2 regions of the Exiguobacterium artemiae 7-3 genome follow, and region 1 is predicted to be linked to the other one. Evidence: predicted binding sites of a transcription regulator. Region 1 holds the regulator's gene; the other holds the start of a gene.

Evidence for each region. The regulator LexA, encoded in region 1, represses DNA repair genes until DNA is damaged. The targets are predictions, from matches to a motif close to CGAACATATGTTCG.
Region 2: the regulator LexA is predicted to act here: its motif matches at 1,389-1,402, upstream of P402_RS16610 (NUMOD4 domain-containing protein).

Annotation. Positions count from the first base shown of each region.
Region 1 is NZ_KK211190.1:1,905,763-1,916,898, forward strand. It holds gene P402_RS0110960 (ABC transporter ATP-binding protein) at 1-1,452, opposite strand, end outside; gene P402_RS0110965 (ABC transporter transmembrane domain-containing protein) at 1,442-3,199, opposite strand; gene P402_RS0110970 (YneF family protein) at 3,318-3,548, opposite strand; gene tkt (transketolase) at 3,657-5,627, opposite strand; gene P402_RS0110980 (DUF896 domain-containing protein) at 5,841-6,077, opposite strand; gene P402_RS0110985 (YneB family resolvase-like protein) at 6,191-6,844, opposite strand; gene yneA (cell division suppressor protein YneA) at 6,890-7,177, opposite strand; gene lexA (transcriptional repressor LexA) at 7,386-8,000, shown strand; gene P402_RS0111000 (metal-binding protein) at 8,031-8,501, shown strand; gene P402_RS0111005 (MIP/aquaporin family protein) at 8,687-9,388, shown strand; gene glpK (glycerol kinase GlpK) at 9,432-10,949, shown strand; gene dhaM (dihydroxyacetone kinase phosphoryl donor subunit DhaM) at 11,054-11,136, opposite strand, start outside.
Region 2 is NZ_KK211190.1:2,729,308-2,740,443, reverse strand. It holds gene P402_RS0115145 (hypothetical protein) at 1-214, shown strand, start outside; gene P402_RS0115140 (hypothetical protein) at 452-748, opposite strand; gene P402_RS0115135 (AAA family ATPase) at 745-1,329, opposite strand; gene P402_RS16610 (NUMOD4 domain-containing protein) at 1,467-1,991, shown strand; gene P402_RS0115125 (methyl-accepting chemotaxis protein) at 2,036-3,691, opposite strand; gene P402_RS0115120 (hypothetical protein) at 3,810-3,989, opposite strand; gene P402_RS0115115 (GGDEF domain-containing protein) at 4,156-5,241, shown strand; gene P402_RS0115110 (DNA/RNA non-specific endonuclease) at 5,299-6,291, opposite strand; gene P402_RS0115105 (NUDIX hydrolase) at 6,523-6,933, opposite strand; gene P402_RS0115100 (Type 1 glutamine amidotransferase-like domain-containing protein) at 6,930-7,589, opposite strand; gene P402_RS0115095 (permease) at 7,607-8,116, opposite strand; gene P402_RS0115090 (hypothetical protein) at 8,113-8,595, opposite strand; gene P402_RS0115085 (PadR family transcriptional regulator) at 8,588-8,926, opposite strand; gene P402_RS17205 (hypothetical protein) at 9,157-9,387, shown strand; gene P402_RS0115075 (TerD family protein) at 9,592-10,197, shown strand; gene P402_RS0115070 (TerD family protein) at 10,225-10,806, shown strand; gene P402_RS16600 (HpcH/HpaI aldolase/citrate lyase family protein) at 11,004-11,136, shown strand, end outside.

The DNA of each region.
Region 1 (11,136 bases):
GGCAGAGAATGTCGCTCCCCGCTCAGCGACCGGACTGTCATATTGTTCATCCAACTGATTGATGAAAGCATCTGCTTGGACAAAACGGGCTGCTTCCTCGACTTTTTTGAATGGAATCGAGGGATCAAATAACCGGATGTTATCCGCGACACTGCCTGTAAACAGAAACGAATCCTGTAACACGAGACCGACATGACGCCGCAGTTCCTCTTCCGGCAATTGTTCGAGCGGTTGCCCGTCAATCAAGATCCGGCCCGATTGATACGAATAAAACCGCATCAAAATATTGATGATCGAACTCTTTCCGCTACCGGTCTGACCGACCAAGGCAACTGTCTGTCCTTTTTTCACTTCGAACGAAATCCCTTTTAAGATTTCCTTCTCACCGTCGTAACTGAACCGGACATTATCAAAGACGATGTGTCCTTCTGTAATATCAGCGTCACCCGCAATTGTCTTCGCAGGTTCCGGCTCATCCGTATCGAGTACTTTAAAGACGCGGTCTGCCGAGACGACGGCTTGTTGGAATTCAGATAAGCGTTGCATGATTTGCTGGACCGGTTGGAAAATCCGCTCCATATAACTGATAAAGGCATAGACAACCCCGACTTGCACCGTTTGCGAAAATGACAGGACACCAAAGTACGTGATCAAGGACGCAATCGTCAGCGCCAACATCAACTCGATGATTGGCCGAAGCAACCAGCTGTCGAGTTTCAGGTTCTTGTAACGACCGTTCTGATGGGCGATGTTTGTCTCTTCGAATTCCGCCATCAACCGTTTTTCCTGCCGAAACTGCTGAATGATCGCCATTCCATTGATCGATTCATTCAGCTGTCCGTTAATCTTCGACAACAAATCCCGAACTTCGGCATAATATTTCGTTGAATAACGGCGATAAATCCAGATGATGAAATAAAACAGCGGTAACAGGACTAACGCAATCGTCGCGAGGCGTGGTTCCAGCAAGTAAAGGAAAAGATACGTTCCAATCAGTTGCACCCCACTTTGGACGAACGTCGACAAGACACCGATGTATAGTTCTTTAATGGCTTCCGTATCGTTTGTGATCCGCGAAACAAGTACGCCAGCCGGTGTCCGGTCAAAGTAACCGAGCCGTAAGTGCATGACGTGACGAAATACATCGATGCGAAGCCGTTGAATGACTTTTAAGGCAATCTTTTGAAATTCAAACGCCTGTAGATAATCAACGACGATACCGGTCGTATGCAAAAGTAAGTACACACCGAACAATAACGCAACTTCCTGCGCCGGATAGTTGCCGACCGCGACATAATCATCGATAAAGATTTTGACGAGATAAGGACCTCCGAGCTTTGCTCCGGTCGTCACGAGCAGCAGTAAAAAGGCGACTAAAACTTGTTTTTTAAACGGTTTGACGAATCCAAGCAATCGTCGCAAGACCGCTTTTTCATTAATATCATGATTCAAGCATTCCACCTCCCTGTTCGACGAGTGATTCGAGTTGCTGACGGTCGTAGGTTTCTTTATACCAACCGTCACGCGCCAGTAATTCCTCGTGTGTTCCCCGTTCAATGATCCGTCCCGCATCGAGGACGATGATCTCATCGGTATGCGAAACCGCCGACAGACGGTGCGCGACAATAATTTGTGACTGTTCGTTATCCGCCGTCCGGAAGTGTTCGATGATCGCTTCCTCCGTCTTGGCGTCAACAGCCGACAAGGCATCATCAAGTACAAGAATCGGACAATCCGCGAGTAACGCCCGGGCAATCGAAATCCGTTGTTTCTGACCGCCGGATAACGTGACGCCCCGTTCCCCGACCATCGTTGCATAACCTTCTGTAAAACCGAGAATATCCTCATGAACTGCAGCGACCCGTGCGGCTTCCATGATTTCCTCCATCGACGCATCTGGTTTTGCAAATGCGATATTGTCGGCAATCGAAGCAGAGAACAGGAAGTGATCCTGTGGAACGATCGCGACTTGCTTCCGGACCGTTTCCCGTGTCAATTGTTTGACGTCTTGCCCACCAATCGCAATCGAGCCGTATTTGACATCGTATTCGCGTGATAACAGACGAACGAACGTCGATTTTCCGGAACCGGTCCGACCGACGATTCCAAGCGTCCGACCGGGTGTCAATGTTACGCGGATGTTCTCAAGCACTGGTTGTGTATCATATACAAACCGATCGACCGCGACTTGTAAATCCGCGGACGAAACCGTCGTCGCCGCTTCTTTCGCATCCTTGATTTCCGGTTCAATCGCAAGCATTCGTTCAATCCGGTCGTACGATGCCCGTCCCCGTTCGACGATATTAAACAACCAGCCGAACGCAAGCATCGGCCACGTCAATAATCCTAAGTATGTAGTGAAGGATACGATATCCCCGATCCGAATTTCTCCTTGTTGTAATAAATATGCCCCATATCCGACCGCGATGATGTAAGACAAGCCGACCAAACCGAAAATCGTCGGATCAAATAAGGCATCGATTTTCGCAACGCGGCGGTTTTTTTGAACGACGTCGTCTGATAGAGAAGTAAACGTTCCGACATCCGACTCGACTTCTCCTGTTGCTTTCAAGACACGAACTCCGCTGACGCTTTCAGCGACCTTGTCGTTCAAATCTGAAAAGGCTTCCTGTGCATCGTGGAATCTTGAGTGCAGCATCTTCCCATACCGTGACGTCAAATAAACCATCAGTGGCATCGGTAATAAGGAAACGAGCGTCAGTTTCCAACTGATGGTCGTAATCATCGTGATGATAACGAAACTGCCCATCGTCACGGAATCGACGAGTGTCAAAATACCGGCTCCTGCCGTCATCGAAACGGCCTGCACATCATTCGTCGCATGCGCCATCAAATCCCCGCTGCGGTACTTCTTGTAAAAGGACTGATCCAAGTCTGAAAAATGACCATACAACTGACTTCGCAGCAACCGTCCGAGCCGGATCGACGCTCCAAAGATATAAAACCGCCAAAAATAACGAATCACATAGGTCGATACCCCGATCAAGACCAGTGTGCCGACCAATTTCCATAAATCATTTTTCGTCAAGCTGCCTTCGCTCAGTCCGTTGACCGTCGAACCGATTACTTTCGGCGGAATCAGTTCCAGTCCGGCAACAAAAATCAACGCTATGATTCCTAAACTGTACGCTTTCCATTCGAGTCGAAAAAACCAACTCAGTTTCCTGAAGACTCCCATACAAGTCCCCCCCTTTTAAATCGATTGAGTATTTCTAATAGTCTCACATTTTAGATTAGCCATCTTCCTAAAAAATAGCAAACAAAAGGAGACCAATCTGGTCTCCTTTTACAAGTCGTTATTTTTTCGGTGATTTCATTGAACCACTCATTGAACGCATCACTTGGTTGACTTTCTTTTGTGATGGCTTTTGACCCATTTGCATCATCAATGTCTTAATCATATCTTCGTTGATTGGCGGGTTTTGCTCCAAATAGTTCATCATGTATCGGCGAGCGATATAGAAACCAAGGGCGACACCAGCTACCAAGCAAAGAAGGGCAATTAAAATCCAAATCCATGTAGCCAAGTTGCTTCCTCCTCTAACTTCAAACGTCGCTTTTTACTATACTATAATTTAAAGCCTTTGCATAGATAATGCAAAAAAAAGGTGCGCGCGTTTGCGCACCTTTCTTCATTAACCGAGTTGCTTGACTGTGTTCAAGACATTTTCAACAGACATGCCGTACTCTTTTAAGAGAAGATCTCCCGGAGCAGAAGCACCGAAGCGATCGATTCCGATGACTTGACCTTCTGTTCCTACATATTTATACCAACCGAGTGAAGCACCGGCTTCAATCGCAAGACGCTTCGTGATGCGTTTTGGCAAGACTGATTCTTTGTATTCTGCTGATTGCGCTTCGAATAATTCCCATGACGGAAGTGAGACGACTGCTACCGTTTCGCCAAGTTCTTTCTGTGCTTCGACGAGCAAGTGCACTTCAGAACCTGTTCCCATTAAGATCGTATCCGCTGTTTCGATGTTACCCGCGATGACGTATCCGCCTTTTTCAGCGCCTTCGACCGTCGTACCTTCGAGTTCAGGTAATCCTTGACGTGTCATGACGAGAAGTGTCGGTTTGTTTTTCGATTGAACCGCTGTTTTCCATGCGGCAATCGTTTCTTTTCCATCTGCCGGACGGTAAACTGTCAAGTTCGGCATCGCACGGAAACTCATCAAGTGTTCAACCGGCTCGTGCGTTGGACCATCTTCACCAACAGCAATCGAGTCATGTGTCAAGACAAAGATCGACTGGATCCCCATCAATGCTGCTAAACGAACCGCTGGACGGAGGTAATCCGAGAAGACGAAGAATGTCGCGCCGTAAGGAATGACACCACCGTGTAACGCCATACCGTTGACAGCAGCTGCCATCGCGAACTCACGAACACCAAACCAGATGTTACGGCCGCTTGGATCGATGTCGAAGTCAGCTTCGCCTTTGAGCATCGTGTTGTTTGATCCTGCTAAGTCAGCTGATCCACCGAAGATCGACGGGATGTTTTTCGCAAGAGCGTTTAAGACTTCACCACTTGTCTGACGTGTTGCTTTTTTCGATGTCAGATCGTAAGTCGGAAGGTCTGCTTCCCAGTTGCTTGGCAATTCGTTATTGATTGCTTGAACAAGTTCAGCATGCAATTCTGGATGTGCTGCTTTGTATTGTTCCATTTTCTCAGTCCATGCTGCTTCCGTGTCAGCGCCACGTTTTTCGATGCGCTCTTCGAACAAGTCTTTAACTTCTTCCGGCACATAGAATTCTTCGTGATCCCAAACGTAGCTTGCTTTCGTCAACTTGATTTCCGCATCTCCGAGTGGTGCACCGTGTGAAGCCGATTTCCCTGATTTGTTTGGTGAACCAAATCCGATGACTGTTTTCACTTCAATCAATGTCGGTTTTGTCGTTTCAGCTTTTGCTGCTTCGATTGCTTTTGAAATCGAATCAAGATCCGTTCCGTCTTCGACACGGATAACTTGCCAGTTGTACGCTTCAAAACGCTGTTGAACGTTTTCCGAGAACGATTTATCGAGATCGCCATCAAGCGAGATGTCGTTTGAATCATACAGAACCACGAGTTTACCAAGACCTAAATGTCCTGCTAGTGAAGCCGCTTCTGCTGAAACACCTTCCATTAAGTCGCCGTCTCCGCAAATGCCGTATGTGAAGTGATCGACGACGTTTAAGTCGTCACGGTTGTATTTCGCTTCGAGGTGACGTTCTGCCATCGCCATCCCGACAGCCATCGCGATGCCTTGTCCGAGTGGACCAGTCGTCGCATCGACACCTGCTGTGTGACGGTATTCCGGGTGACCCGGTGTTTTTGAGTTCCATTGACGGAATGACTTCAAGTCATCCATCGCGAGATCATAACCTGATAAATGGAGGAGTGAGTAGAGAAGCATTGAACCGTGTCCTGCTGAAAGTACAAAACGGTCACGGTTGAACCATTCTGGATTTTTAGGGTTGTGGTTCATATGATCCGCCCATAATGTAAATGCCATCGGTGCTGCACCCATCGGCATTCCCGGGTGACCCGAGTTCGCTTTTTGTACTGCATCAATTGATAAGGTACGAATCGTATTTACTGCTAATAATTCTACTGTTGTCATGTTCGTCAAAACAATCATCCTCTCTCTTTTTCACAAATTCCTTCTCATTTTAGCATACCCAGAAATGTGATACAACTTTTCTAAATAGTATGTCACATTAAAATGAATGCGCTCTCTATTGCCGTTTTCTTGGCACTTTCGTGATACACATTACGAACTTTTTCTCAAAAAAAGCTACCCCACTCATCCCATTGAGTGACATAGCTTTTCCGATTATTGTTTGTTCCGTTCTTCTTCTTGTGCCTGCTTTAGTTTTTCCGGTGTTACGTCGGTTCCTTCTTCATCGACGATTTTAATGCCCATCATCTGATTTTTGAACGAACCGCGGAATGCTTCGAGATAAGCCGTCCGTAATTCTTTTTGTTCCGCTGTTTCCGCATCGGTCAGCGGCTCGATTTTTGATTTATTGGCTAATTCATTAATCCGGTCTAATTGTTCTTGTGATAACATAGTATCCCTCTTTCTGTTGACTCAAAGTTGAGCATTCAATAGTAACCTTACTGTAAAAGACACAAAAAAAAAAAGCAAGTTTGATGCGCAGCTAAGGCATCAAACCTGCTTCCCTATTCGTACGTACTGACAACTTCTTTATATTCCAGATAACGCCGGTTGACGGTCGCTTTCGAAATGTCATGTCCCATCCCTCTTAATGTCACCGCAATGTCCGCAAATGTCAGTCCTAACTCACGTAACCGCACGATTTCTTCAATCGGGACTTCCTTCCGGCTCCGACCGGCATTTTCACCTTGGCGGTTCAGGTTTTGTTCGGGACGAAAACCATTTTCGACAGCCCGTCGCATACCGCGGGCAATCTTTGCATTATGCAGTTTCCGTTGATACTCTTCGACGAGCGATACGATTTCAAGCACCATCGCTTCGGCATCTGCCAATTTATACTCGCCATCCGATTCCATCGTCATCAGTTGAACCTGATGTTTTTGGAATGTATGTAAAATGGCGATTTTGGCATTCCCGCGCCCGATCCGTGTATCATCCGTCACAAGAACGGCGTCCACGGCTTGACGTGTGACGTAATCGAGAACGGACAACATACCTTCCCGGTCAACGTCGTAACCACTTTCTTTTTCCGTGATGATCTCCACGACTTCAAATCCTTTTGTTGCAGCGAGTCCCGACAGTTCTGACCTTTGCCGCTCAAGCGAGCTGTCCTGTGCTTCTTTTTCCGTCGAGACGCGACAGTAGATTACTACTTTCATCGTACTTCACACCCCTGTTCGTTCATTGACAACTTTTACAGTTTGTCATTGTTGCGCGATTGGTACAACGATTTTGTTTTTCGAAATGACATGTGTCGTCTTTAATTCATTATTCTCAATCAACCATTCGACATATTCTTGGTCCGTCATTGAACCGTCGTTGTAGACTTCGGCGACTTGTTCGACTGTCGCATTTTGATCGACCGTAACAGAAGCCGTCAAGAGTTGATCGACCTTTTCGTCCGGTCGAGGCGTTAAGAGAAAAAGAATGAAAGCAAGGCTGAGCGTATAAAAAACAATGGAAAAGGCATGGGTACGAATCGTATGCATCATGATAAATCCCTCCAATTAAAAATGATTTAGAATAGATGTTCTCGGAACAATTGTTCGCATAACTCATCTTAAACCAAGAACCAGTGTTCGGTCAACACAAAATGTCGAACAATTGTTTGTACGCTCATTTGTTCTATGTTATAGTGATTTTAGAAACATGTATTCCTATAACCTTCAAAAACCAATCCGGAAAGAGGTGGCAATTCATATGCGGAAAATGTCGAAACGACAACAAGAAATCCTTGACTACATCGTTGCTCAAGTGAAACTGAAAGGGTATCCGCCTTCAGTTCGTGAAATCGGTGAAGCTGTTGGTCTTGCTTCAAGCTCAACGGTACACGGTCATTTGGATCGTCTAGAAAAACGCGGACTGATTCGCCGTGACCCAACTAAGCCACGTGCGATTGAGATATTGCTTGATAAACCTGATGAAGATCACGAAGCCATCGTGCATATTCCCGTCATCGGGAAAGTAACGGCTGGTCTTCCAATCACGGCCATCGAAAACATTGAGGAACACTTCCCACTTCCTGCACATTACGTCGGGAACGAAAATGTCTTCATGTTGACGATTGATGGTGAGTCCATGATCAACGCAGGTATTCTAGACGGTGACCGGGTCATCGTTCGTCAGCAAAACACAGCAGAGAATGGTGAAATCGTCGTTGCTATGACCGAAGATAGCGAAGCGACAGTCAAACGGTTCTTCTTAGAAGATCAACAAGTACGTCTCCAACCAGAAAATGACTCGATGGACCCGATGTATTTCGATAACGTCTCGATTCTTGGCAAGGTCATCGGCGTATATCGGACGATCCACTAAGCGAGGGACCAGCTCAGCTGGTCTTTTTTTATGCCTTCTGGAAATGTACATGATACAGTCAATACCGTTGCTTTAACCGGCTACGTTGCGTATTCGGTCGCAACGCAGCAGACGGATTGGCTTCCAACTGCTGTCGGCATCGCTGTCGGCACCCTTTGGCTTTCACCCGACCTCGATTTGAAGTCTGAACCTTACTATCGCCACGGACCGCTACGTGTCCTTTGGATGCCGTATGTCAAAATCATGCCCCACCGTTCCATCTGGTCGCATGGCTTGATCATCGGTGACCTCATTCGCCTGCTGTACAGCGCGGCTTTCGTGATTCCACTTTTATTTTTAGCGCTGTACCTGAAAATCATCGAGTCGAGTACGGTCGATTCCTGGTTTGCAGCCATGCCTGCTTTTATCACCGGCATCATGGTTGCCAGTACGATCCATATCGTTCTTGATCATTCCAGCAGTTTCTTTCGAACTAAAAAAAAGCGAAAAAAACGCCGCTGAAAACCCTTCGTTCATCACAAAAATGAACAAAGGGTTTTTGTTATCCATTTTTCATTTTTTTAAACATAAATTAAGGAAAATTTAATTTGAAGATTTGAATTATTTGTATTGAAAACGTTATCAATTAGATGTAGGTTTAAATGGAAAGGCCAATATTTGCTTTAATCCAAAGGGAGGGTTTTTGCATGAGTAACTTTATTAGTGAGCTGATTGGAACAATGATTCTGATTTTGCTCGGGGATGGGGTCGTTGCAGGGGTTGTCTTGAAAAAGACGAAATCTGAGAACAGCGGCTGGATCGTCATCACATTTGCTTGGGGTCTCGCCGTCATGACTGCAGTTTATATTGCAGCCGCCAGTGGTGCCCACCTTAATCCAGCGGTCACATTGTCGCTAGCGTTAAACTCTGATTTACCATGGGCAGATGTACCTGTCTACATCGCCGCTCAATTAATCGGAGCCTTTATCGGTGCGGTACTCGTTTGGCTTCATTACATGAAACATTTTGAAGCGACAGATGACCAAGCTGCAAAATTAGGTGTCTTTGCAACAGGACCAGCTATCCGCCATACCGGTTCAAACCTTGTTTCTGAAATCATCGGGACATTCGTCTTGGTCTTCGGAATCCTAGCATTTGGTGCCAACTCATTCGCTGACGGTCTAAACCCGTTAATCGTTGGTCTTCTTGTTGTCGTCATCGGTCTCTCGCTTGGTGGTACAACAGGATATGCCATCAATCCGGCCCGTGACCTTGGACCGCGGATTGCCCATGCCATTTTACCAATCCCGGGAAAAGGTTCGTCAGATTGGGGTTATTCTTGGATCCCAGTCGTCGGTCCATTCATCGGTGGTGCGATTGCCGTTTTCCTTCATCAAATGCTGTTTTAATTGACGAAAAGACTTCAACTTACACTTCAAGGGGGACTTTACAATGGAAAACAAGTATATCTTAGCACTCGATCAAGGAACGACAAGTTCACGTGCCATTATCTTTGATCATGACGGTCAAATCGTGAACTCGGCACAACGGGAATTCAAACAATACTTCCCGCAACCAGGCTGGGTCGAGCATGATGCCAATGAAATTTGGGGATCGATCCTCGCTGTCATGGCAGATGCTCTCGGAACGGCTGATATCAAACCGAGCCAAATCGCAAGTATCGGAATTACGAACCAGCGTGAGACGACGGTCGTCTGGAACAAAGAAACAGGTAAACCGGTCTATCACGCGCTTGTCTGGCAATCGCGTCAAACATCTGGTATCTGTGATGAGCTGAATGCACAAGGTCTGAATCAAACATTCCGCGATAAAACAGGTCTCCTGATTGACGCCTACTTCTCAGGTACAAAAGTGAAGTGGATTTTAGATAACGTGGAAGGTGCACGTGAACAAGCCGAAAACGGTGAACTTCTATTCGGAACCATCGACACATGGCTCGTCTGGAAGTTGTCTGGCGGCAAAACGCATATCACAGATTATACAAACGCTTCCCGGACATTGATGTACAACATTTACGAACAAAAATGGGATGATGAGTTGCTTGAAATCCTGACAGTTCCAAAATCCATGTTACCGGAAGTCCGTCAATCGAGTGAAGTCTATGACAACACTGTTCCGTATCACTTCTTTGGCTTCGAAGTACCAATCGCCGGAATCGCAGGTGACCAACAAGCGGCCCTCTTCGGTCAAACGTGTTTCGAACCAGGTGAAGGAAAGAACACATACGGTACAGGTTGCTTCATGCTGATGAATACTGGTGAAAAAGCTGTTTCATCTAACCACGGTCTGTTGACGACAATCGCCTGGGGTGTCGACGGAAAAGTCGAATATGCGCTTGAAGGATCAATCTTTGTGGCCGGTTCTGCGATTCAGTGGTTACGCGACGGTTTACGGATGTTGAAAAATGCGAAAGACTCAGAAGGCTATGCCTTAAAAGTCGATTCGACAGAAGGCGTTTACGTCGTTCCTGCATTCGTCGGACTCGGTGCTCCTTACTGGGATAGCGACGTTCGTGGAGCAATCTTCGGTTTAACACGCGGAACGGACAAAGAACATTTCGTTCGCGCGACTCTCGAATCACTTGCTTATCAAACACGTGATGTCTTGACTGCAATGGAAAAAGATTCAGGAATCGAACTGAAAACGTTGCGCGTTGATGGTGGTGCGGTTTCAAACGATTTCTTGATGCAGTTCCAGTCAGACATCCTGGGCGTACCAGTCGATCGTCCAGAAATCAATGAAACAACTGCCCTCGGTGCTGCTTACCTTGCCGGTCTCGCAGTCGGTTACTGGAAAGATAAAGCAGAAATCAAAAAGCAATGGAAACTCAACCGTCAGTTCAAACCAGAGATGAAAGAAGACGATCGCGAACAGCGTTATGCTGGATGGCAAAAAGCGGTTGAAGCGACAATGGCATTTAAACCGAACAAAAAAGAAGTCAACGCCTGATTTCTTGACTGGTGTTCCCTCGCGGAATACCAGTTTTTTTGTTTTCACTAAAAAACAGGCCCGCTTCCTGTACGGAAACGAACCTGTTAGTCAGACTATGTGCCTTACGAAAATTCTGCCTTGACGCCGGATACAATATCATCCAGCGATTTTGATTGACCACTTAAGACTGCCGCTAAAAAAGCGC
Region 2 (11,136 bases), 820 kb from region 1:
GATTCAGTTCAGCGGTCAGCAACTCAGCTATGACGCAATTGATCCGACCGACCGGGCGGGCTATATCGAAGAAGCGCTGACGGTCATCCTTGCGTATCTCGCCCGGACGTTGTTATTGCCGTTCGTGATTGGACGGGACGGAGAAGCAGCGGTTTGGATTCGAAATGGCTTTCATGCTGACGGACCGGTCTTTCGGCGTGACTTGATGCATTGAAGTGGGGAAAATCATGAAACAAAGTGAGCCAAGAATCGTCTTTCCTCCACTCGCTTTTCTCAGGCGGAACGCAAGCCGCGGTCGTCCGAGGACGACCGGGTCTCGCCTGTTCCTGACGGAAGCATGCTTCCTTTTCCTGTAGAAGTCGAGTGGAGTCGACGATTCTTTTGAATAAACAAAAATAAAACCGTCTCTTCAGAAAACGTGCTTCTGAAGAGACGGTTTTTCGTGTTGGGATTACGGTTCTGAGATGCCGTTTGCGAGCAACAACAAAAAGGTGATGACGGATAACGACAGTAAAAAGGCAATATTCGCGAAGACACTGAACCATTTGACGTAGTTATTCGTCGACCGGAGACCAAGCACCAGCGAAACGATATACCCGATTCCGACCAAGATGTTGAGACCGATCGGCACCCACAGACTCAGATTCGGGAAAAACCGTCCGCTCAGCAAGTAGGAAGTTAGCATATTGAACAGAAGCAAACCGAGCGTCAAGAAGACCGGAAAATACGTCTGCTTGGATTGGTTCATCGTTCGACCAGATTCGTTGACCAGTTAAAGTGTCGACAAATCGTCTCGGCACTTTCGCCGGCCGAACGCCCCTCGGTATCAAGACGGAGATAGTTGGGATACGGCAGTTCTCCCGGAAGCGAATGCGTCCGGTACTGTTCAGCGGTTTCAAGCAAGTTGGCTTCCGACGCGGCGATGTCCCGTTTCGTGAACTTATGTAGTAAACGATTTTCCGTCTGATTCCGGGCAAGACGGGTCGACAGAGCGGCTTCCAGTTCAACGATGAAGACTTCGGCACCGGCTTCTTCAAACAGTTGAACGGTCTCTTCGATGAATTCGATCCCGCCGCCTTCGACGCCGAACAGGCACAAAAACGTAAAGATCACCCCTTCGAGATCGCTGACGGCCATCTCTTTGAACATTTCCCGACGGATCAAGTCCTTCAGCTTATGGTGCGCCGGTTTCGTGAAATCAAAGTACGGATGCAACAGGTCAATCGTCTGATGGTTATGGAATAATTTCATGCCCGTTTTTTGTTCGAGTTCCTGACCAATCGTCATCTTGCCGACGGCTTGCGGACCAAGTAACATGACAAACTTCATCCCTGACACCTCTTCCTTTTTTTGTTAATACTAGCACAGAAAAACAGAGTGTTCACATTAGAACGTTTGTTCGTAAAATGGTATAATGACAGTAGGACATGTTGTCGTTTTAGGACCGAATGGAGGTCATTGACTATATGGAACATTGGAAATCGGTACAGGGCTATGCAGGTATATATCAAGTCTCGACATCAGGGAACGTCCGGTCGCTCGACCGGATCATCGAGACGAGCCGTGGTGTCAAACAACGGCGGCAAGGTGTCGTGTTGCGCCCACGGATCAATCAGGAAGGTTACCGGAAAGTGACGTTGTACAAACAAGGACGCGGGGAACGGTTTTATGTCGCCGAGCTTGTCGCCAAGGCATTTCTCGATTCCGAGGCCGTGCACGACCGGATTATCCGGACGGACGGTGATCGCGTAAACGATCAGATTGACAATCTGACGGTCAAACCGTCCGTGAGTCAAGCGTATGCGTCGCTCCTGGACGAGTTTGACCTGTTATTGATGCGGCATATCGAATTATCGCCGCGGCAGATCCGTGACATTCGGCGTCGGTATCAAACCGGGCTTTCGATTCGCCGGTTGGCGTTGACCTATCAGGTGACGGAAAACCGGATTCGCAATATCATCGACAAAAAGGAAGCCCAGTATATTAGTTAAACGACGAACAGACCCTGTGCTTGAGGCAGAGGGTCTGTTTATCTTTACTGGGACGGACCGACAATCGTCCGGTTGAGGGACTCGATTTGTTCGCCGATGATGTAACCGTGCTGTTTCAGTTCCTGTTGGCGGGCACTGTTGGCTTGCATGTTTGCTTCAAGTGACTGACTGTAGTGGGTCAGTTCAAACAGAATCGTTTCAATCAGTTGAAAATGTTCCCGAATCCGCGGTTGGACCGAATAGACGAGCGCCCGGTCCGTCTCGACCTGGACGAGTGCGGCTTCAATCTGTTGGGCATGATCGAGGACGGAAGCAATCCGGCGGGTGCTCTGTTCAAGCTGTTCGTGTGTCGTCTCGATTTGGGTCGTCATCTGGACAACATCTTGTTCGATTTGTCCGATGCTGGCCGTCAAATCCCGGTTCGCCTGGTTGATGTGATCGATACTTCGTTTGATGTCGAGCGCGAGTAATTCGACCTCCTTGGCGACGATGACAAAACCGCGACCTTCTTCGCCTGCCCGTGTCGCTTCGATCAACGCATTCAACGATAAGCGGCGTGTCGCTTCCGCCACCTGTTGGATATAGCGGATCGAGGCATGCATTTGTTGATTGCGCTCTGTCGCTTCTTCCAGTGACTGTGACGTGTTGACAGACAGGGTCCGTAACAACGTTGTATCCTGTTGCAATGAGTCGAGAATCCGGTGACTCGTCGTCGCTTCGTCATTAAAGGAGCTGACCCGTTGATGGCTCGTTTGGATCGACTCGTCCATCGTCGCGAGTGCCTCGATTGAGGTCGTCAACAGTTGCCCGGATTCCGTGATGATCTGTTCCATCTGCGTCGACTGGTTTGTCAACGACGTCGCCACTTGATGGACGGCGAGGACGGATTCATCAATCGAGGCGAGTTGGGACGAAAAACCGGGTTGAGTCGCCTCCAGTCGTTCGCTCGCAATCGAAATTTCTTGTGTCAAACTACCGACTTGCTGCATCAGTTGGTTGTATTGGTGCGTCAATTGCTGTAATTCAAACGTCGTCGTCTTGATGCTGATCGGCTGATAGGTTCGCCGTGCATAGGCTTCTTCAATCTTTAAGGACAAGACGGACAGCGGAGCCAGTTGCTTTTTGATGCGGGCCCGAATCAACAGACTGACGAAACAGAGGACGATGATTCCGAGCACACCGAGTTTCAAGGCGAGTGCCTTAGCGGGTGCGACCAATCGTGCTTGATCGACCGATAAGAACAGGACATCATTTACTTCTTGAATCGACATCGCGAGAACGAACCGGTTGTTGCTCGTAAACGTCGTCACCCGTGTTTGCTTCAATTGTTGCATCACATCTTTTTTCTGTTGTGCCGTCAACGTCAACGGTTGGATGGCTACGTTTTTAGTTGCGAGCGACTGAATGGCCGCATCGTACTCGTCCCGTGACATATCGGCGAGCTGCTGATTTTTTAAACGTTTGATGGCGCGTGTCCGTTCCTGTTCGTCTTCCGGATAGGCTAAGTAGATCGAACGGATATTGGCATCGAGCATCGTCATTTCCCGTTCGAGCCGTTCACTGACGGACTTCGTCGACGCGCGGTAGAGTTCTTCGACGCTTAAAGCACTGATCAGTAACAGTCCCGCTGCGACGATCGGGATCAGCCAGTTGTTTAATTGTTGGGCCAATAATCTTTTTTTCTGTGTAGGTTGCTTCATTCGTTTTATCGCCTCCATGTTTCCTATCGGGAAGGAGAGACGATAATTTTATGAAGGAATCGTAGCGTTCTTGTAAAGGTTGAGCGCACAAAAAAAGGACATCCGAGGATGTCCGCTGTCAGCTGGCATGCGGTAGGTAAGCCGAGACGAAACTAGTCGTCATCTGTAAGAGCTGTTGGGTTTCTTCTTTTGGTTCGGACGTGACATAAATAATCAGGGCAGCGGCGACGGCAACAAAGATGATGACGACGAGAATGACGAAGAACGGCATCTTACTTTTCTTTTTTTCCTCTTTCATATCTATGATTGAATACCCCCTTATTTAAGTGGAAACGGTCTCTTTGAAGTGTTTCTTTGATGAAAAAAATGGAAACCTGCAAAGAAGCTCAAGACAGGAAGCAGACCATCCGATAGAGAACTGTACAGAGTATGAAGTTTGTCAGTCGAAGGGGTGTCCGTGTGCCATGTTGAGTCAGTTTAATCAGTTCCTGTTGAATTTTTCATTGTTGATTACATCACTCTTATTTGCATTTTTACCACTCCGACACGTCAAACGAATTTCACCGGCTTCACCGGTCAAAATTCGTATCCTGGTAGGGGTAATTGCCGGTTTTATCAGTGTATTGCTTGTTCTCAACAGCATTACGTATGATGGGGCAAAAATTGATTTACGGCTCGTCGCGCTTGTCACGGCATATTATTACGGCGGCTGGGTCAGTGGCGGGATTACGACGCTCGCGATTCTTGGGGCACGGTTTGCGATTACGCCACCGGGTGCTTACGAAGGATTGATTCTGACCGGCTTGATTTGTATCGCTTTACTCGTAACGGCAAGCATTTATCGTCGTTTTGCTTCACACACGCTCAAAGATTATTTGATCTTGATTGGCATCGGTATCGGATACAGTTTACCGGCCCTCTATTTATTGACGGCAACGTTTGACCGATTTCTTGAAATCGCCTTGGTCTATATTGTTTTCATTTTACTGGGCGGTTATGTCACATACCGTTTCCTGCAGGAATTACGCAAACACTTCCAGTTCGTTCAGATGCAACAGGAACTGGCATTGACCGACGGACTGACGAATCTCGCCAACCGGCGGAAACTGGACGAGACCCTTGCGTCTTATGACAAAGATGGTTTTGCCTTTTCCGTCTTGATCGTCGACATTGATTTCTTCAAGTCGGTCAATGATACATACGGCCATGACGGGGGCGACGTCGTGTTACGACAGCTGAGCCATCTGTTGCAACACTGTTGTCCTGACGAAGCACTCGTTGGGCGTTACGGCGGGGAAGAGTTTGTCTTATTATTGCCGGACATGCCGCTCAAAGAAGCCGTCCGGCTCGGGGAGACGATTCGCTTGGCGTGCGCCGATCAACATTTTGTCTTCAGCACGTATCCGGCATTCCATGTCACGTTATCGATCGGGGCGGCCTCGTCGGATCAAGGCGAGACATCGTTTGAAGTCGTCCAAAAGGCCGATCAGTCCCTTTATCAGGCGAAACAGACGGGACGGAACAAGGTCGTCGGCTACAGCGAAGAATAATCCAACACCAACAGGCGGGCTCCTCGGAGTCCGCCTGTTTCATGCTTCACGTAAAACTTATTCGCCGACCATCCCGTCATGGTCATTGTCCCGCATGTAGGGATAGAGCCAATGATCATCCGTGATCGGCATGCTGAATCCGGCGTCTTTTGCCTCTTGGATCGTGACTTGTCCGTTGCCGTTCGTATCAACGGTTGAGACGTCACCCGTTGTGTCGGAATCTAGTTCCGGATCGGCAGGAGCTGGTGCCGGTTCTTCTTTGTCTTCAGTCAGACCAAGTTCGGCATTGACTTCATCCGGGTTGACGTTATCGAAATCATCGACGATTTTATTTCCACGCAGCGTATACGTATAGTGATAATGCGACGGGATTTGTGTTGTCGTATCGGGATACGTAATGGTCGCTTCAAAGTCCGTCACCTCACCGGCCTTGCGGATGGTGTTTTCCATATAAGCTTGATCGCCGTGGCGATTGAGCGTGCTGTCCTGCGGCGTGATATTGTACGCATTTGAGACCCCGCCGAGCGAATCGGCAATGACGTGTCCCTCGTCGAGTTGCGGACTCTCGACACCTGGGACCTTCGCTTCATCCGAATAGTAACGGCCGGATGATGTCGTCTCCTCGGCATCATTTTGTAAGGTGATTTTTTTGGCGACGACTTTAACAAGTTGGGCATGTTCGTTCGTAAAGGCCCAGTACTCGCGGTCGCCAAAACCGATATTGACGACGACATTTGGTTCCCGGTCACCCGACATATCGCCTCCGTCGACGTTCAGTTTTGTATATCCCGAAAAAATGGAGTTCTTCGAAGACTTGGCTGTCGCGTCAGCAATGGTCGTTTCGGTGTTCGCAGGTTTTTTCGTAACGGGTTTCTCAGACGTTTGGTCTGATTCGACCGGTTTAGTTTCTGTTTCTGCCTGCTTCGGTGGATTCTTTTGGATAGTTTCTTGGTCAGTCTTCGGTTCTTGCGAAGCTGTTTCTTCACCGGCACATCCCGTTAAGAGAAGGGCAGCTAGTGGTAACGCAAAGTAAGTAAAGGATAGTTTCATAGGTAGACTCCTTAAATGGCATGACATACTTGTTCATTTTAGGAATCTTTTATCCTGAATACAAGCGGATTTTAAATATCTAACTAAATGAGAGATATATTGGCAGGTAATTTATCAAAAGTAGTGTTTCAACAGACAGACATTTCATAACAAAAAACACGCCACTAAAAGTGACGTGTCCGAGCTGGTGACTTGAATTAAAATCACGCGGTACTATAGGAAGAATTGTCTTTAAGAGGAAACCAATTGCGGAAAAATCTGATACCGTTCAAAATCAGCTAGGATATTCGGTGCAATCTGTTGGCGGAGTGTCGATTCATCTGCCCAGATGTAGGCGTCGTGCTCGTCGGACAATTCGACGGCCCGGGTCGTAGCGGTGCAGAAGTAAACCAGCAAAATGACTTGGCGGTCCGGATGGGTCATCAGACTCGAAGCATAAGCAATGCGGTCGACGGTGACCGTCAGTCCGGTCTCTTCCTCGATTTCCCGTGCCAGACTGTCTTCCGGCAACTCGCCGAAATCAATTTTTCCACCCGGACATTCCCACGTTCCGCCACCGGAGTCGGCAGCGGCGCGTTGAACGATTAAGATCCGGTTGTCGTACTGCACGATACCTTTGACAGCTGTTACGATCGTTGTCATATGTTTTCCCCCTTTTGTCTGAGAAGAACAGCTTCCGGTCCTTCCTGTTGCATCAGCCGACCATTCTTTAGATAAATGCCGCTTCGTTCCGGTAAACCGTATCCGAAGGTACTTTCCGTCTTTGAGAATGCCTCGTACAAGTTCGTCTCTTCCTGCCATGTGTCGTAATGGACAGAAACTACAGCATCCGTAAGCAGTCCGAGTCCGTTCAAGACAAGTGCGTTTCCGTCCCGTTGATCAATCGCAGGAATCCGGCATTCGTTTGGTGTCAGTAAGGCGCCGGCTGAAAATCCGGCGACAGGAACGCCGTGCTGAAACCGTTCTTGAATGATGGTACCGATTGGTGTGCCGACGATGAACTGTTGATACCGTTCCGTTTCCCCGCCCGAGATGATGATTCCGACACTTCCAGCTAACTGTTCGAGTTGTTCAGGTGTCGGACGTGCAGACAACGGAAAGTGGAAGAAATCTGTCGCACCATTTGTCGTTAACGCATCCGTATAGATCGGGGCATAATCGTCCCAGTTTGAGCCGGGACGCGGTACATATAGTAAGGCAACCGGTCCCGACCGGCCGAGACAAGAGACGAATTGTTGGCAAAGCATTGGAGTGAACGGCGGACCGCCGCCGAAGAGAAACAGCTGTTGATCTCTCATGAAAAAACCTCCTGTATTTAAAATGATTTCATTTTCAAAGCGGTCTGATACCGCTCAAAAAGTTGAGCCGTCATGAAAAAGAACAGCAGACCGAATCCGATGTGAAGTGCGGTATAGACAAGGCCAAACGAAGAGATTTCATACAGCAGGACCGGTAATTTGACCGTCGTGAACGCTCCGAGGAAAAAGACGACATAGCGGATGCTGGCCCCTTTTTCAAGCAGGAGGACGGCGACGGGAAAGGCGACATAGAGCGGACCGGCTGCGATGGCAGCCAGTAATAAGACATATAGATATCCTTGAAACCCTGCATCCGGTCCCATATATTTCAGCAGGGTGTCTTTTTTGATCCATTGATCGAGTAAACCGACCAAGACTAAAATTGGCGGCAACAGAAGCAGCATATCGAGCAGACTCTTAAAACTGAGCCGGGCGGCATGCTGACCGCGTACAGGATCGACGAGCAGAAGTCCGAGCAAGAGGACGGACATTGTGAGGAAGAAGCGATATGTTTTGATTCGTTTCATCCAAGCACCTCCATTACGAGTAACGAAAAGAACAGGCACATCATAAGTGCGGACAGATTGCGCGCATAAGCAAACCGTTTGCCGAACAGGCGGCTCTCTAACGGGATTGTCATGATTCCGACGGCCATCAGTGAGGCCATTAAAGCCGAGACTTGCGCCAGTCCGGCACCGTTCTCAAGCAAGGTCGCTCCGAGCGGAAAGACGACGAAGCTCGGAATCAGAGCAATCGCCCCGATGACGAGCGACAGTATAATACCAAGAAACCCGGCATCCTGTCCGAGTAAGACCGAGATTTGAGCAGGCGACAGGATCGATAACGACAAGCCGACGAACAACAGGATGGCCAGGAGATCCGGCAACAGGTTCGTAAAGATTTTCCAGGCTTTCGCAAACGCCGCCTGCGTCTTTTGTTTGTCCTTATAGAAGGAGACGCTGGACAGAAGAAGCACCATTCCATACAGCACGATGCTGTTAACCATCGGATTTTACCTGTTTTGCATAATGCGTCTGGAAATACAGCAGATTTTGGAGTTTTTGTTCGATGTCCTCATGAAAGCGATCGAGCTGTGCCCGACCGGACGATGTTATCTGATACACTTTCACCATCTTGTTTTGGGGAGACATGGTGAGGATGGAAGTGACGAAACCTTCTTCTTCAAGTTTTTTGAGTGTCCGGTAGAGAATCGCACTATCAATCGGATTAAACGGCAATTCCTGCTCGCAGCGTTGAAGCAGATCCCCGCCATAAGTGGGACCTTTCGCAAGGAATAAGAGTAAAAAAGCGCCTGTGTGGCGACCAGTATGTTTCAACGTAAATCCCTCCTGATTGGTTATACTTTATAACTGTCGATAACACTTAACTGTTATTGACAGTATAGAATCAGAAAGATGAAAAAGCAACTGCCGATTGGAATTAAGTCCATCAGCAGAACCTAATCATTTTTTGAGATAGGTAGAAAACGGAAAATGAATTATACTAGAAATACTAGGAATATTTTGAAAAGGAATTAAGTGAAATGGGGATAATATAACTCTATCAAATGATGTACCAGGAGTCGGACAAGGGGGAGGAACAAAATTTTCGTCAAGCGGACATCATTTACTGGGAACCGTTCTATAAGAAGGAGTGGTTAATTCTCGACGAGACACATTGGGAAATCAGCTGGAGCGAATCAGGCGGGGACCAAGCATCACGTGGCAGTAATGCTTATCTGGAAGGTTGGGAATTCCTTTGGAAATTGTTGTACAGTCAGTTTAAAACACGTAAGTAGGAAATCAAACGAAGACTTTAAAAAGAAAATAAAGTAGTTATATGATTCTTTTTATTAAAGTATTGATTTCAATTTTAAATTTAATAATACTTTAATTTTAAAAAAACTATTTAAATATATCAATATAATAATCAATTATTTGTAATATGTGCTATTTAATGATAAAATATGTATGTAAAAAAATGCATCCATGAGGTGGGGAAAATGTCAGTTAATCTTGTAAAAGGTCAAAAAATTGATTTGACAAAAAACAGTAAAAATTTATCTAACTTGATGGTTGGTTTAGGTTGGGATCCAGTTCAGAAAGAAACTTCAGGTTTTTTAGGTTCTTTGTTTGGTGGTTCTTCAAATTCTATTGATTGCGATGCTTCAGTGTTGATGCTTGACCAAAATGGAAAATTACTTAGTCAAAGTCACGTAATATATTTTGGGAATTTGTCTAGTTTGTGCGGAAGTATAAAACATTCAGGAGATAATTTAACAGGTGAAGGTGACGGTGATGACGAACAAATTTTGGTTTCGCTAGATCGTGTACCATCTTCAGTTCAAAAACTACTTTTCGTAGTAAATATTTATGACTGTGAAAATCGTAAACAAGAATTTGGAATGATTAAAAATGCCTACATTAGAATACAAGATGTATCTACGGGAAGTGAGTTATTAAAGTTTAATTTAACTGATAACTTTCAAGGATTAACTTCTCTCGTTACGGGAGAAATTTATCGACATAATAATGAATGGAAATTTAATGCAATAGGTGACGGAACAAAAGATAAATCACTAAGTTCAATTTTATCAAAGTATATTTAAAAAATATTTTTTTAGGGAGAGAATTTTATGTCAGTTTCATTATCAAAAGGACAAAAAGTAGATTTAACAAAATCAAATCCTGGTCTAACTAAATTAGTAGTAGGGTTAGGATGGGACACGAATAAATATGACGGTGGAAAAGATTTTGATTTAGATTCTTCAGTCTTCCTTTTAAATAAAGACGAAAAAGTTAATACAGAACTTGATTTTGTATATTTTAATAATTTAGTTGGTGGAGAAGGATCAGTTAAGCATAGTGGTGATAATCTAACTGGAGAAGGTGAAGGAGACGATGAGCAAGTTAAAATTGATTTGTCGTTGATTCCACAAAATGTCGAAAAGGTATCGTTTACAATTACAATCCATGAAGCGGAATCACGTAATCAAAATTTCGGTCAAGTTACTAATGCATTTGTTAGAATCGTTGATGAAGTTACAGAAAAAGAATTAATTCGTTACGATTTAGGAGAAGATTTTTCAGTAGAAACTGCCATTGTTGCTGCAGAGTTGTATCGTCACAACGGAGAATGGAAATTTAACGCAATTGGTAGTGGGTTTAATGGTGGATTAGGGGCTTTGGCTAAAAACTTTGGTTTACAAGTAGGTTAAAAAAAGCATGCAATAATAAAGAGCGCTCCTAGCGCTCTTTATTATTGCAGTTATTTTTCTGTTGTCAAAAAATAATTTTTTAAAAAGGTATGTAGTAACTTAATTATATTAAGGGACTGCTACTTGAATAACTATTAATTATCTTAGTTTTTCAAGAGAAAGGATGTACAATGAAATATTTCTCTTACTTAGAAAAAATGAATAGAGATAGTTTTTTTTATAAACTACCAATAACGTTTGATAAATTTGCGCCTAAAGAATTACTAGAACACTCTTTGGGCGCACTTCTTTATATGCCGGGAACCCGACAAGATATTTCAGATATCATTA